One region of the Cupriavidus metallidurans CH34 genome, then DNA from elsewhere that is predicted to be linked to it. Evidence: predicted binding sites of a transcription regulator. Region 1 holds the regulator's gene; each other region holds the start of a gene.
What was found. Region 1 encodes sigma-54, which starts transcription at its own class of promoters, with help from an activator protein. Its sites were predicted from a motif close to TGGCANGNAANCTGCTTT; they were not measured.

Region 1 (4,250 bases):
ACGCGCGGACCGTCGGTAATGAACGCCAACGGCCTGATCTTCAACAACGTCACCCGCGAAGTACAATTGCTGGGTAACGTTCGCGGCACCATCATCATGAATTCGCCGGGGCAGGCCAGCGCCCAGTGACATCGGGATTTGCGCCCCACCGTCCGCCTGACTGCTGCCTTCCCCTTTCAGCAAAGCCAAAAATGACTGCTTCCCTGACGACATCGTCCTGTCGCCGCACCGCGCCCGCCCTGATGGCGGCCATCGCCGCCATCGGCCTGTTCCTGGCCCAGCCTGCTTTCGCCGAGCGCGCGGACCAGACCAAGCCGCTGGTGCTGGAAGCCGACAATGCCAGCTACGATGACGTCAAGCAGATCTACACTCTGACCGGCAACGTGGTGCTGACCAAGGGCACGATGGTGCTGAAGTCTGACGCCGCCGAACTCCGCACCGACCCCGAGGGTTACCAGTACGCCATCGCCACCTCCAAGCCGGGCCGCCAGGCCTATATCCGCCAGAAACGCGACGGCGTGGACGAGTACATCGACGGCTGGGGTGACCGCATCGAATACGACGGCAAGTCGGAGATCAACAAGCTGATCGGCAATGCACGCGCGGCGCGTGTTTCCGGTGTCGGCGCGAAGATCCTGGATGAAATCCGCGGCGCGGTAATCACGTACGACAGCCGCAATGAGTTCTATACCGCAACCGGCGGCGACAACAACGCGTCAGCCGGGAACCCTTCTGGCCGCGTGCGCGCTGTGCTGTCGCCGCGCGCGAACCAGGCCAGCGCGCCCGCCGGCGCGCCGCTCGACCTGAAGCCGTCCTCACAGCCGGCCAAGCCCTGACCGTTTCAAGCTCTATCCGTACCCGATGAACGATACCGCCACGCTCGCCGATCAGGCTTCTTCCGCCCCATCCACGGATAGCAGCACGCTGGTCGTGCGCCATCTGAAGAAGCGCTATGGCTCGCGCACCGTGGTCAAGGACGTCTCGCTCGACGTCAAGAGCGGCGAGGTCGTCGGCCTGCTCGGCCCGAACGGCGCGGGCAAGACCACGTCGTTCTACATGATCGTCGGACTGGTCGCGCTGGACGAAGGCGATATCGTGCTCGATGGCCAGCACATCAGCGGCCTGGCCATCCACGAGCGCGCGCGCATGGGACTGTCCTACCTCCCGCAGGAAGCCTCTGTCTTCCGCAAGCTCAACGTGGAGGAGAACATCCGCGCGGTGCTGGAACTGCAGGTGGTCAACGGCAAGCCGCTGCCCAAGCAGGAAATCGATCGCCGGCTCGACTCGCTGCTCGATGACCTGCAGATCGCCCACCTGCGCAACAACCCGGCGCTGTCGCTGTCGGGCGGCGAGCGCCGCCGCGTGGAAATCGCGCGCGCGCTGGCGTCGGCGCCGCGCTTCATCCTGCTCGACGAACCATTCGCGGGCGTGGACCCGATCGCCGTGGGCGAGATCCAGCGCATCGTCAGCTTCCTGAAGGCACGCAACATCGGCGTGCTGATTACCGACCACAACGTGCGCGAAACGCTGGGCATCTGCGACCACGCATACATCATCAGCGAAGGCACCGTGCTGGCCGAGGGACAGCCCGAGGAAATCATCGCCAACGAGTCTGTGCGACGCGTCTATCTGGGCGAGAACTTCCGCATGTGATCAAGCGGCCGCGACGCCGCTTTGCAGCATTCGTCAACTAGCCGTTGGCGATCACGAAGTGTCAGCGATAGGCGATAGCAATTTCCGTTCCAACAACGGGAAGATGCGCATAGAATAGGTCGCATGAAACCATCGCTTCAGCTTCGACTTTCCCAGCATCTGGCTCTGACTCCTCAACTGCAGCAGTCCATCCGGCTGCTGCAGTTATCCACACTGGAGCTGCAACAGGAAGTCGAGCAGGCGCTGACCGAGAATCCACTGCTCGAACGCGAGAACGACTGGATCGAAAGCCCGCTGCGCGTGGCCGCGGACGGGTCGGTCAACGTGCAAAGCGCCCCGGCGCCAGCATCTTCCGAACCGCAAGGTAACGGCGACGATCGCGCGAACGGCGCCAATGGCGAAGACGACAGCTACGGCGACAGCGCGGGTGACGATTACGGCAGCGACTGGAGCCTGGACGATTTCGCTCGCCGGCCTCAGGGCGATGATGACGAGAAGACGCCGATGCAGCTTCGCGAAGCGGAACCCACGCTGCGCGAATACCTGATGGAACAGCTCACGCCGCTGAAGATCTCCACGCGTGACAAGGGCCTGGCCATCTTCCTGATCGAGTCGCTTGACGACGACGGCTACCTGGGCGCAACGCTCGACGAGATCTGTTCGGAACTGCCCAAGGAACTCGAATTCGAAGTCGATGAAGTGCAGGCGATACTGACCCTGCTGCAGAGCTTCGACCCGCCTGGCGTGGGTGCGCGCAACGCGGCGGAATGCCTCACCCTGCAACTGCGCCGTCTGCAACATCCGCAGCGGGACCTTGCATTATCGATCGTCAACCACCACCTGGAGTTATTGGCCGTGCGTGACTACACGCGGCTCAAGAAAGCCCTGCAGGTTGACGAAATTGCACTTAAGGCCGCGCACGATCTGATCCGCTCGCTCGCACCGTATCCCGGACATGCCTACAGCCGTCCGGAAGCGGACTTCGTGGTACCGGATGTGTTCGTGCGCAAGAGTGGCAGTAGCTGGATCGCACAGCTCAATCCCGACGTGATGCCGCGTCTGCGCATCAACGACATGTACGCGCAGATTTTGCGCGGTGCAAAAGGGGAAGCGGGCGCGGCCGGGCTGCAGCAGAAGCTCCAGGAGGCGCGGTGGCTCATCAAGAACATTCAGCAGCGTTTCGACACGATCCTGCGTGTTGCGCAGGCAATTGTGGAGCGTCAAAGGAACTTTTTCTCGCACGGGGAAATCGCGATGCGCCCCTTGGTTTTGCGGGAGATTGCCGATACACTGGGTCTACACGAGTCGACCATTTCCCGGGTGACTACGAATAAATACATGGCCACGCCGATGGGTACTTTCGAGTTGAAGTACTTCTTTGGTAGCCACGTCTCCACGGAGACTGGCGGCGCGGCCTCATCCACGGCGATCCGCGCGCTGATCAAGCAACTGATAGGAGCCGAAGAACCCAGGAATCCCCTTTCCGACAGCCGCATCGCCGAGTTGCTGGGCGAACAGGGCTTTGTGGTCGCACGCCGCACGGTGGCCAAGTACCGCGAAGCGCTGAAGATCCCCGCAGTCAATCTCCGCAAGACTTTGTAGCCGAGCCGCAACCGCCTGCCTGGTGCGGCTCTTTCAGAAGGAGAAGCGCTATGAACTTCAAGATCAGTGGACACCACCTCGACATCACGCCGCCGCTGCGTGAGTATGTGGAAACGAAACTGGAGCGAATTGTCAGACATTTCGATCAGGTCATTGGCGTAAGCGTGCTGCTATCCGTAGACAACCATAAGGAAAAGGACAAGCGTCAGTACGCGGAAATCAACCTGCACCTCAAGGGCAAGGACATCTTCGTCGAAGCGCATCATGAAGACCTTTATGCTGCAATCGACTGCCTGGTCGACAAGCTCGACCGCCAGGTGATCCGCTACAAGGACCGCGTGCAAGGGCATGACCGGGAAGCGGTCAAGTACCAGATGGCCGCCGAACAACTACAACAACAATAAGTTGGCGGCGACACCAGGTCGCCCCTTAGAGGATAGATAGGAAGAGCAAAGCCGCGCATCTGCGCGGCTTTTTTGATGGGCGCGAGGCGGACGCGCCGCTGGCGCACCCGTTACCCGAGTACCAGCCCTGCAACATTTGGTCAGCCGGGGGTGTTCGCAACTGACGCCGCTCGGTGTATGCTGCGCCATACAACAACTACAGACAGGACGGCCCCGGACAACCGGCCCGGCATTCCGCGTGGCAAAAGATCACGCGATGGCGGGTGGCAGTTTTCTGGGTGGGCAATCCGACCGGCAAGCTCGCGGCACCACTCGCGGCGCCGGCGCCGCAGCGCACAAGTGCGCAGTGGCCCTGCTCTATAATGGCCGGACGCTCCAATGCGGGCGTCCTTTTGCGCTCAATAGCCTGAATTGCCCAACGCAGCGGGACGACTCATGTGCGTCGGCTCGCCTTTCTGACTCCTCGTGCATCGCCCATGAATCGTTTGGCCAAATTGCTGCCACCCGGCAACATTAATCTCGACGTCACCGTCACCAGCAAGAAGCGGGTCTTCGAGCAAGCCGGGCTCCTGTTCGAGAACAACCATGGCG
Region 2 (4,250 bases), on a different replicon from region 1:
GCATTGGCCGAGAAATTCTGGATCGTGTCGCTGAAGATCTTGTTGTTGCCGACGACCGTCATGACGTTGTCGGGCGTGTCGAGCGTGGTGGAGAACAGGCCGATCTCGCGCACCGTGCCGGTGACACCACCGACGGATACAAAATCCCCGACCTTGAACGGACGCAGGACCACCAGGAACGCGCCGGCCGCGAAGTTCGACATCAGGCCAGACCAGGCCATACCGATAGCAACACCGGCTGCGGCGATCAGCGCCGCAAACGTCGTAGTCTGGATGCCGAAGTAGCCGAGGATGCCGATGACCAGCACGACATTCAGCGTGACGGTAACGATCGAGCCAACGTAGCGCAGCAGCGTCGGGTCTACCTTCTGCCTGGCCAGCGAATTCTGGACCATGCGCACCACGAAATGAATCAGCCAGCGGCCGACCACCCAGAAGGCGAGGGCGGCAAGGATCTTGACGCCGAAAACAGTGGCATAGCCATAAATCACATCGCGGATGCTTTGCAACGAAGAAGTATCCATGGGGGCACGCTCCAGTTCTTTATGGAAAAGTGAAAATCAGGCACGTCAGAATCAGCGCAAATCGGTGTGGATGGTGCCAGGGCTGCAAGACACGCCTGTGGCGGCGTATCTTCGGGAGTCCAAGGGCATTATTGGGCGCGTCGAGATCAAAGTTCAAGTTAATCTTTGTGAACACAAAGTAAAACGGCCGGATGATTCCGGCCGTTTTATTTGGGGCGATTCGAGGCTGCAAGCGCGTCGATTACCAGCTCGTTTCGCGCTCCGGTGTAGCGGAGATGCGGTGCAGTGTCAGGTCGGCGCCGTTGTACTCCTCCTCAGCGTCCAGGCGAATGCCGACGACCTTCTTCAGCGTGCCGTAGACCACGGTGCCGCCCACCAGGGCAATCACGATCCCCATGGCCGTGCCGATAAGCTGGGCCACGATCGAGACGCCGCCGATACCGCCGAGCGCGTGGCTGCCGAAGATGCCCGCGGCGATGCCGCCCCAGGCGCCGCACAGGCCGTGCAGGGGCCAGACACCGAGTACGTCGTCGATGTGCCACTTGTTCTGCGCCAGCGTAAACAGATGAACGAACAGCACACCCGCCACCGCGCCGGTAATCAGCGCGCCCAGCGGATGCATTAGGTCCGAGCCCGCGCAAACGGCGACCAGGCCTGCCAGGGGGCCGTTGTAGGCAAAGCCCGGATCGTTGCGGCCGGCCCACCACGCGGCCAGCGTGCCGCCCGCCATTGCCATCAGCGAGTTGATCGCGACAAGGCCGCTGATCTTGTCGACGGTCTGCGCGCTCATGACATTGAAGCCGAACCAGCCCACCGCCAGTACCCAGGCGCCCAGCGCGAGGAACGGGATATTCGAAGGCGGGTGCGCGCTGATGCGGCCATCCTTCTGATAGCGGCCGCGGCGTGCGCCCAGCAGCAGCACCGCCGGCAGCGCGATCCAGCCACCGACCGCGTGGACCACCACCGAGCCGGCAAAATCATGAAACGGCGCACCGGTCACGGAGGCGATCCAGTCCTGGATGCCGAATCGGTTGTTCCACGCGATGCCTTCGAAGAAGGGGTAGACGAAACCGACCAGCACGAACGTGGCTGCCAGTTGCGGGTTGAATCGCGAGCGCTCGGCAATACCGCCCGAGATAATCGCCGGGATGGCCGCAGCAAATGTGGCCAGGAAGAAGAACTTCACCAGCTCATAGCCGCTTTTTTGCGCCAGTACATCTGCCCCGGACATGAATTGCACACCGTAGGCGACCGTATAACCGATAAAAAAGTATGAAATCGTCGAGACCGCGAAATCGACCAGGATCTTGACCAGGGCATTGACCTGATTCTTCTTGCGGACGGTGCCAAGCTCCAGGAATGCGAATCCCGCGTGCATGGCTAGCACCATGATCGCGCCAAGCAGGATGAACATTGCATCCGTACCGGTTTTCAAGTTGTCCATCGTTGCCCCATGCTCAAAATGGGAGCATGGGTATGCAAAAGCCGTTCCAGATCTGGGCATGAACGCCGAAAAACCGCGCAAACTCAGTGCGTGGCGCACTTGGATGGCGTTTCGGGTCACGCTGAGCCGCGGAGTACCAACGCCCAAAAAGAGGGAATATGGCGTAAATGCGCCGTGATGGCGCACGTTGTGTTGTCAAAGCAGACCCGAAACGGTGCATTGCACCTGAACTGGGCGTTGTTGAGTCTGGAGGGATTGATGCCTGGCAAATGGGACCCGAACGTTCCAGTGACGGGTACGGCAATTTCTCCGGGAATGCCGATGTGCGATATTCGGTACAGCAGACAGCCGCAAAAAGTGATGTTTCGATTCTCGGAAAAGAGGGGGAGAACGCCCGCTAAGTCTTGCCACAGAACGATTTCCGGCAGTTTTCGTTGCATTGGTGCCACTGGGGATTGCCCAAGGCACAAAGGGCAGATTAGACTGCGCCGATCGGACTTCTGCCATGCGGTAAAAAGTCCGGTGACGACGACCAACAAGGGAAATCAGCCATGAATAAAGGTGAACTGGTATCGGCCATCGCCGCGGAAGCAGAACTCAGCAACGCCGCCGCCGAGCGCGCGCTGAACGCTGCGCTGGACAGTATCAAGAAGGCAGTAGCCAAGGGCGACTCGGTCACTCTGGTGGGTTTTGGCAGTTTCAGCTCGGGCAAACGTGCTGCCCGCACCGGTCGTAATCCGCGCACCGGCGAAACGATCAAGATTCCTGCGGCCAAGACCGTGAAGTTCTCGGCAGGTCAGGGTTTCAAGGACGCTGTGAACAAGAAGAAGTAAGCACATCGCGTCTGAGAAGCAAAGAAAGCGGCCTGAGGGGCCGCTTTTCTTTTGTCGGAAGTTTCTTGCATGGCTGGGGTGGACCGGGCTCCCATTCACGCACGCGGCGAGTTACACTGCCGGCGCCTGAATGCCCGAATCTGGATTTCCTGCGATGAACGATCTGTCCCACCAGCTTTCCATGACCGTGCTGATGACGCCGGACATGGCCAATTTCTCCGGCAATGTCCACGGCGGCACGATCCTGAAATACCTCGATATGGTGGCCTACGCCTGCGCCAGCCGCTATGCCGGCCGCTACGTGGTTACGCTGTCGGTGGACCAGGTGATGTTCCGCCAGCCGATCCATGTGGGCGAACTTGTGACGTTCCTGGCTGCCGTCAACTTCACGGGCCGCAGCTCGATGGAGATCGGTATCAAGGTGGTGACCGAGAATATCCGCAGCAAGGTCGTGCGCCATACCAATAGCTGCTACTTCACGATGGTCGCCGTTGACGACAACGGTGCGCCGGCCGAAGTGCCGCCGCTGCAGCCGCGTGACGAAGTGGAGCGCCAGCGTTTCGAAGCCGCCAAGCAGCGACGCGCGCTGCGCCAGGAAATGGAACGTCGCCACGACGAGATCAAAGGCTCCACACCGTGACCCCGACATGACCAGACTTCGTATCGGCATGGCCGCAGGCCTTGCCATCGGTATGCTTGCCTGCGCGGCACAGGCCGAAGAGATCGGCAGTGTTTCCACCAATTTCCGCATGACCGGATCGGATAAAGTTGTTATCGAGGCTTACGACGATCCGCAAGTCGACGGGGTGACCTGCTACGTCTCGCGCGCCCGGACCGGGGGCATCAAGGGCACGTTCGGCATGGCCGAAGATCCGCCAGAGGCGTCGATTGCCTGCCGCCAGGTGGGGCCGATTACGTTCAAGGGTCCGGTGAAGGCGCAAGAGGATGTGTTCTCCGAGCGCATGTCGATCCTGTTCAAGACGCTGCACGTGGTGCGCGCAGTGGACCGCAAGCGCAATACGCTGGTCTATCTGACGTATTCGGATCGGATCGTGTCCGGCAGCCCGCAGAACTCGGTCACTGCCGTGCCGGTGCCGGCGGGGACGCCGATTCCGGTGAAGTGATATTCAGAGACTGACGGTTTGCGCCCCTCTCCCGTTTGCGGAAGAGGGGGCGTCACCTCAGACAATCAAGCCGCGAACAGCTTCCTGAGGTTCGACTTCAGGATTTTCCCGTTCGGATTCCGCGGCAGCATCTCCTCCAGCACGATCACGCGCACCGGCACCTTGAAGGCCGCCAGACGCGCGCGCACGAACTCCTGCAGTTCGGCCTCGGTTGCCTTCATGCCAGGCTTCAGGCTGACCACCGCGCCGGGCTCCTCCCCCAGCGTGCGGTGCGGAATGCCTACCACCGCCGCATCCATGATGGCCGGATGATCGTATAGCGTGC
Region 3 (4,250 bases), on a different replicon from region 1:
AAGGCTGCTCCCGCCGCTGCCGCACCGACTCCGAAGCCGCTGAAGGACACCTTCAACAAGTCGAGCCTGGTCGCTCACCTGGTAGCCCAGACCCAACTGGAAGCCAAGGCCGTGAAGACGGTGCTGGCACACCTCGAAAACACCATCGTCAGCGCACTGAACAAGAAGGGTGCTGGCGAATTCACGCTGCCGGGCCTGCTGAAGGTGACCGCACAGCAAGTGCCGGCCAAGAAGAAGCGCTTCGGCAAGGATCCGTTCACTGGCGAAGAGCGTTGGTTCCCGGCCAAGCCGGCCAGCGTCAAGGTCAAGGTGCGTCCGCTGAAGAAGCTGAAGGACGCTGCGGCCTGATCGCCCGCATCTTTGGTAGTCGTCAGTCCGGTGCCGATCGCTCGGCGCCGGGCGACTTGAAACCCCGTGCCCGAAAGGCCCGGGGTTTTTTGTTGGGCGGGCGGGATCGAGCGGGATCAGTGCCTCAGTAGGCCTTGAAGTTCGCCGCGACTCTTTGCCGCAGGAAATCACCTGCCGTAATCGCCGGATACCGCTTCGACGGCCCTTCGATCACCGCATCGCGGTTGGCCTGGCAGAAGAACGCAAGGCTGTAGCGCGGGCCCATGTACTCTCCCGGCGCGGGATTCCGGACGCGATGGAAGTTCGACGGCAGATGGTCGTCGCTCCAACGCATCAGCATGTCCCCGATGTTGCAGGTGACCACGTCCTCGATCGGCGCGATCGGGGTCCAGGCCTGGGCATCCATCTCCTTGCCGGGACACACCTGCAGACCACCCTGGCCTTCGCGCTGGAACAGTAGCGTCAGGCAGTCGAAATCGGTATGGGCGCCGGCGCGCCACAGGTCGAGCTTGTCCTGCGCCTCGGGTGGAATCGCGTAGTAATGCAGCAGCCGTAGCGTGCTCTGGTAATCCGGCGCGGCCGGGTCATGCGCGCGCGAGAAGAAGTCGGTGTCGAAGCCGAGTCTGTCGGCGAAGCAGGACAGCACCTTCATTCCCACGTTCCAGCATTGCGCCTCGAATTCGAGCATCGTCTGCCGGAACCCGGGCAATTCGGTCTCCGAAGGCCAGAGTGGCGCCATGTGTGGGCGCGTGATCTGATAGGACTCCTTCTGGTCCGGCGTGCCGGTGGATGGCCTTACCTGCGCGCGCGATTCCCAGCCCGCGTTGTTGGCTTTCTGCAATGGATACCGGGCTTTTACCGTCTCCGGCAATGCGAAGAATTGTTCGGCCATGGCAAATGCCTGCCGTATGGCGGGCAGGTCGATACCGTGGTGCCGCAGTTGGAAGAAGCCGATGTCGGTGGCGGCACGCCAGAGCTGATCGGTAATCTCTGGCTTGCGGGTGTCGAAGTCCGACAGGTCGATGCAGCGGATCTCGCGCGTGTCGGTTTCGGAGCCATGGGCGCCCATGCGTGATTCGCGGGCAAGCTCGTGGAGGGGAAGGGTGGCGTTGGTCATGGGTGTCCGGGTTCGGGAATGTGGGCCGATCGGTCCGTCCCGGGAGCAAGACACACGCATATCGCGGCAATGCGGCTCTCGACTTCCGGGATGGACACGGAACTCAAGAGCAATTTCCTGCCGCCCCGGTGCCTGGAAAGGGCGGGGCGGTTGAACGCTTCTACTCTTCGATCGTAGGTGACGCAGGATTCGGGCCAGCCGGCGCGCGCCCCGATTCACCAGATTGGCGCGGGCGACGGCTACTCCGTGGCGTCGAATGCATCGTGATAGCGCACGGTGCCTACCGGCACGTCGGGCCCGAAGGCAAGGGTCTGGAAATACTCCTGCGGTACGCCGGGCAACACCAGCCGGGAATCGGCCTGGAAGCCGAATCTGCCGTAATAGGCAGGCTCACCCAGCACGACGCAACCGCGTGCGCCAAGGCGTCGCAACTCATCAAGCGCCGCCAGCATCAGCACCGAGCCAATGCCCCTGCGCTGCCGATCTGGCAATACCGAGACTGGCCCAATGCCATACCAGCCCGAATTGCCGGAGGAAATGGTGACGGGCGAGGCTGCAACGTGGCCGACGATCCCGCTTTCATCCTCCGCCACCAGCGAGAGCGTCAGGCATCCGGCACGACGCAAGCCGTTGATGATGAAGGCTTCGGTGTGGCTCGAGTGGGTCTCGCCCCTGAACGCCGCTTCCGTGAGTTGGGCGATGGTTTCAACATCCTCGGGACGCTCGGTCCGGACGGAGATGGTCATGCAGTTTTCCTCATTGATGCTCTCGCGGTGGACATCAACCATACTGCAATACGGTCAACCAATCATCCAGATCGTGGGAGGCGGGCAATGGGAAGTATTGGTGCGGTGGTGGTGGCGTCAGTCGCCTTCGTGGGCAGTCATTTCCTGCTGTCTCATCCGTTGCGGGGAGCGCTGGTTCGCGCGGTCGGCGAAAAGGGGTTTCTCGGCATCTATTCGCTGGTCGCCTTCCTGACGCTTGGGTGGATGGTGATGACCTACAAGCGAGCGCCGGTTTCGTCACCGCTGTGGGTGCCTGGCGACGGGATCTGGGCGGTGGTGACGGTGGTCATGCTGATCGCCTCGATCCTGCTGATGGGATCCCTGATCCGAAATCCGGCGTTGCCCACGGTTGGCCGCCCGGGCGCCTTCCCGGAGGCTGCGCGCGGCGTGTTTGCGGTGACGCGTCATCCGATGATGTGGGCCTTCGCGCTTTGGGGCGTGTGCCATATCGCTGTGTATCCGGTGACGAGGAACATCGTGGTCGCGCTGGCAATGATCGTGCTCGCCCTTGTAGGCGCCGCATTGCAGGACCAGAAAAAGGAACGGCTGCTGCCAGACCGCTGGCCGGACTGGGAGGCCAAGACGAGCTACCTTCCATTTGCGGCGATCGTCACCGGCCGGGCTCGGCTGGCCGGATTTGGCTCGCACGCGCTCCTTGGTGGGCTTATCGTCTGGCTCGCGGCGACCTGGGCCCACCTGCCGCTCGCCGCGATTGCGGCGGGCATCTGGCGGTGGTTGTAGTCGCCGCGGGGTTACAACATCGTACCGCCCCGACAAATGCCGGAGGGCGGGTCAAATCCACTGGTCGTTCTCGACGGTGCGCTCGCCCGCCGCACCGTCACCCGTGTTCACCACGCCGCGCGGCTCGATCAGCAGCAGTTTGACTTCCGCGTTCGCGCAGGGCTTGTGCTCGACGCCCTTCGGCACCACCGCCATCTGCCCGGCACGCAGCACGATCGACCCGTCGCCCGTGGGTCCCGCCCGGACGTCGATGCGCAGTTCTCCTTCCAGGACGATGAAGGTTTCGTCGGTGTCGACATGGCGGTGCCACTGGAACTCTCCCTCGACCTTCACGACCTTGAACTGATAGTCGTTCATTTCAGCGACGACGCGCGGTTGCCAGTGACCGTCGATCAGCGCGATCTTGTCGATCAGGTCGATGGCCCGGCACTGGCCACGGTCGGCATGCATGGTGGGATGTTTGGGGGCTTGGGGCATCGTTCTCTCCGCTCAAATGTTGACGATTCGAGCTTACGCACGATCCGCGCGACGGTATTGAACGATCGTGGGTGTGCTCAGCCGCGTTGCATGTACCCGGCGACTTGCAGCCAGCGCCCTGGCGTCAGTCCGAATGTCTTCGAGAAGTGCCGCGTCATGTGGCTCTGATCGGCAAGCACAAGGATTCTCGCACGGAGCATAGACATCTCCGCTGGCGCATGACACCGTCCTTCAACTGCGCCTGAAGGACCCAGATGTATCTATATCAGTGCGCCAGCCATCTGCGGCGACCCCTTCCCCGGGAACTGAAAGCACATTTCATATTGCGAAATCGCCGGAAAATTTCACCGCCGGGTTCTTTTCGTTCTCCGAAAACTCGTTCCACATCGCAAAAAATAGAGCTTATCTCTTTGAAAAATAAGGATAAATTAACTCTTATGTCTTATATAAGACCTTGCCGCGATGCATCAAAAACCCCCTACAATTATTTCCACGCTGCTTGCTTCGACACCCGTAGCGGCACAGGCAAACACTTCTTCAAACACGCTTCACTCTTAGGAAACTCGTATGGCTCAGTATCAAGACGACATCAAGGCAGTTGCTGGTTTGAAAGAGCAACACGGCAGCGCGTGGAATGCCATCAACCCCGAGTATGCCGCTCGCATGCGTGCCCAGAACAAGTTCAAGACGGGTCTGGACATCGCCAAGTACACCGCCAAGATCATGCGCGCCGACATGGCCGCCTATGATGCGAATCCTTCCAAGTACACCCAGTCGCTCGG

Region 2: a site for sigma-54 is predicted at 2,000-2,017, ahead of RMET_RS24415 (ammonium transporter). Genes of this name have one in related genera too.
Region 3: a site for sigma-54 is predicted at 1,645-1,662, ahead of RMET_RS24370 (isopenicillin N synthase family dioxygenase). Genes of this name have one in related genera too.

Annotation. Positions count from the first base shown of each region.
Region 1 is NC_007973.1:317,623-321,872, reverse strand. It holds gene lptC (LPS export ABC transporter periplasmic protein LptC) at 1-129, shown strand, start outside; gene lptA (lipopolysaccharide transport periplasmic protein LptA) at 192-836, shown strand; gene lptB (LPS export ABC transporter ATP-binding protein) at 862-1,653, shown strand; gene RMET_RS01540 (RNA polymerase factor sigma-54) at 1,777-3,255, shown strand; gene hpf (ribosome hibernation-promoting factor, HPF/YfiA family) at 3,306-3,659, shown strand; gene ptsN (PTS IIA-like nitrogen regulatory protein PtsN) at 4,136-4,250, shown strand, end outside.
Region 2 is NC_007974.2:1,391,685-1,395,934, reverse strand. It holds gene RMET_RS24420 (mechanosensitive ion channel family protein) at 1-524, opposite strand, end outside; gene RMET_RS24415 (ammonium transporter) at 766-1,968, opposite strand; gene RMET_RS24410 (HU family DNA-binding protein) at 2,520-2,801, shown strand; gene RMET_RS24405 (acyl-CoA thioesterase) at 2,956-3,441, shown strand; gene RMET_RS24400 (CreA family protein) at 3,449-3,925, shown strand; gene RMET_RS24395 (class I adenylate-forming enzyme family protein) at 3,991-4,250, opposite strand, start outside.
Region 3 is NC_007974.2:1,383,009-1,387,258, reverse strand. It holds gene RMET_RS24375 (HU family DNA-binding protein) at 1-348, shown strand, start outside; gene RMET_RS24370 (isopenicillin N synthase family dioxygenase) at 473-1,465, opposite strand; gene RMET_RS24365 (GNAT family N-acetyltransferase) at 1,705-2,211, opposite strand; gene RMET_RS24360 (NnrU family protein) at 2,299-2,991, shown strand; gene RMET_RS24355 (cupin domain-containing protein) at 3,043-3,468, opposite strand; gene RMET_RS24350 (isocitrate lyase) at 4,036-4,250, shown strand, end outside.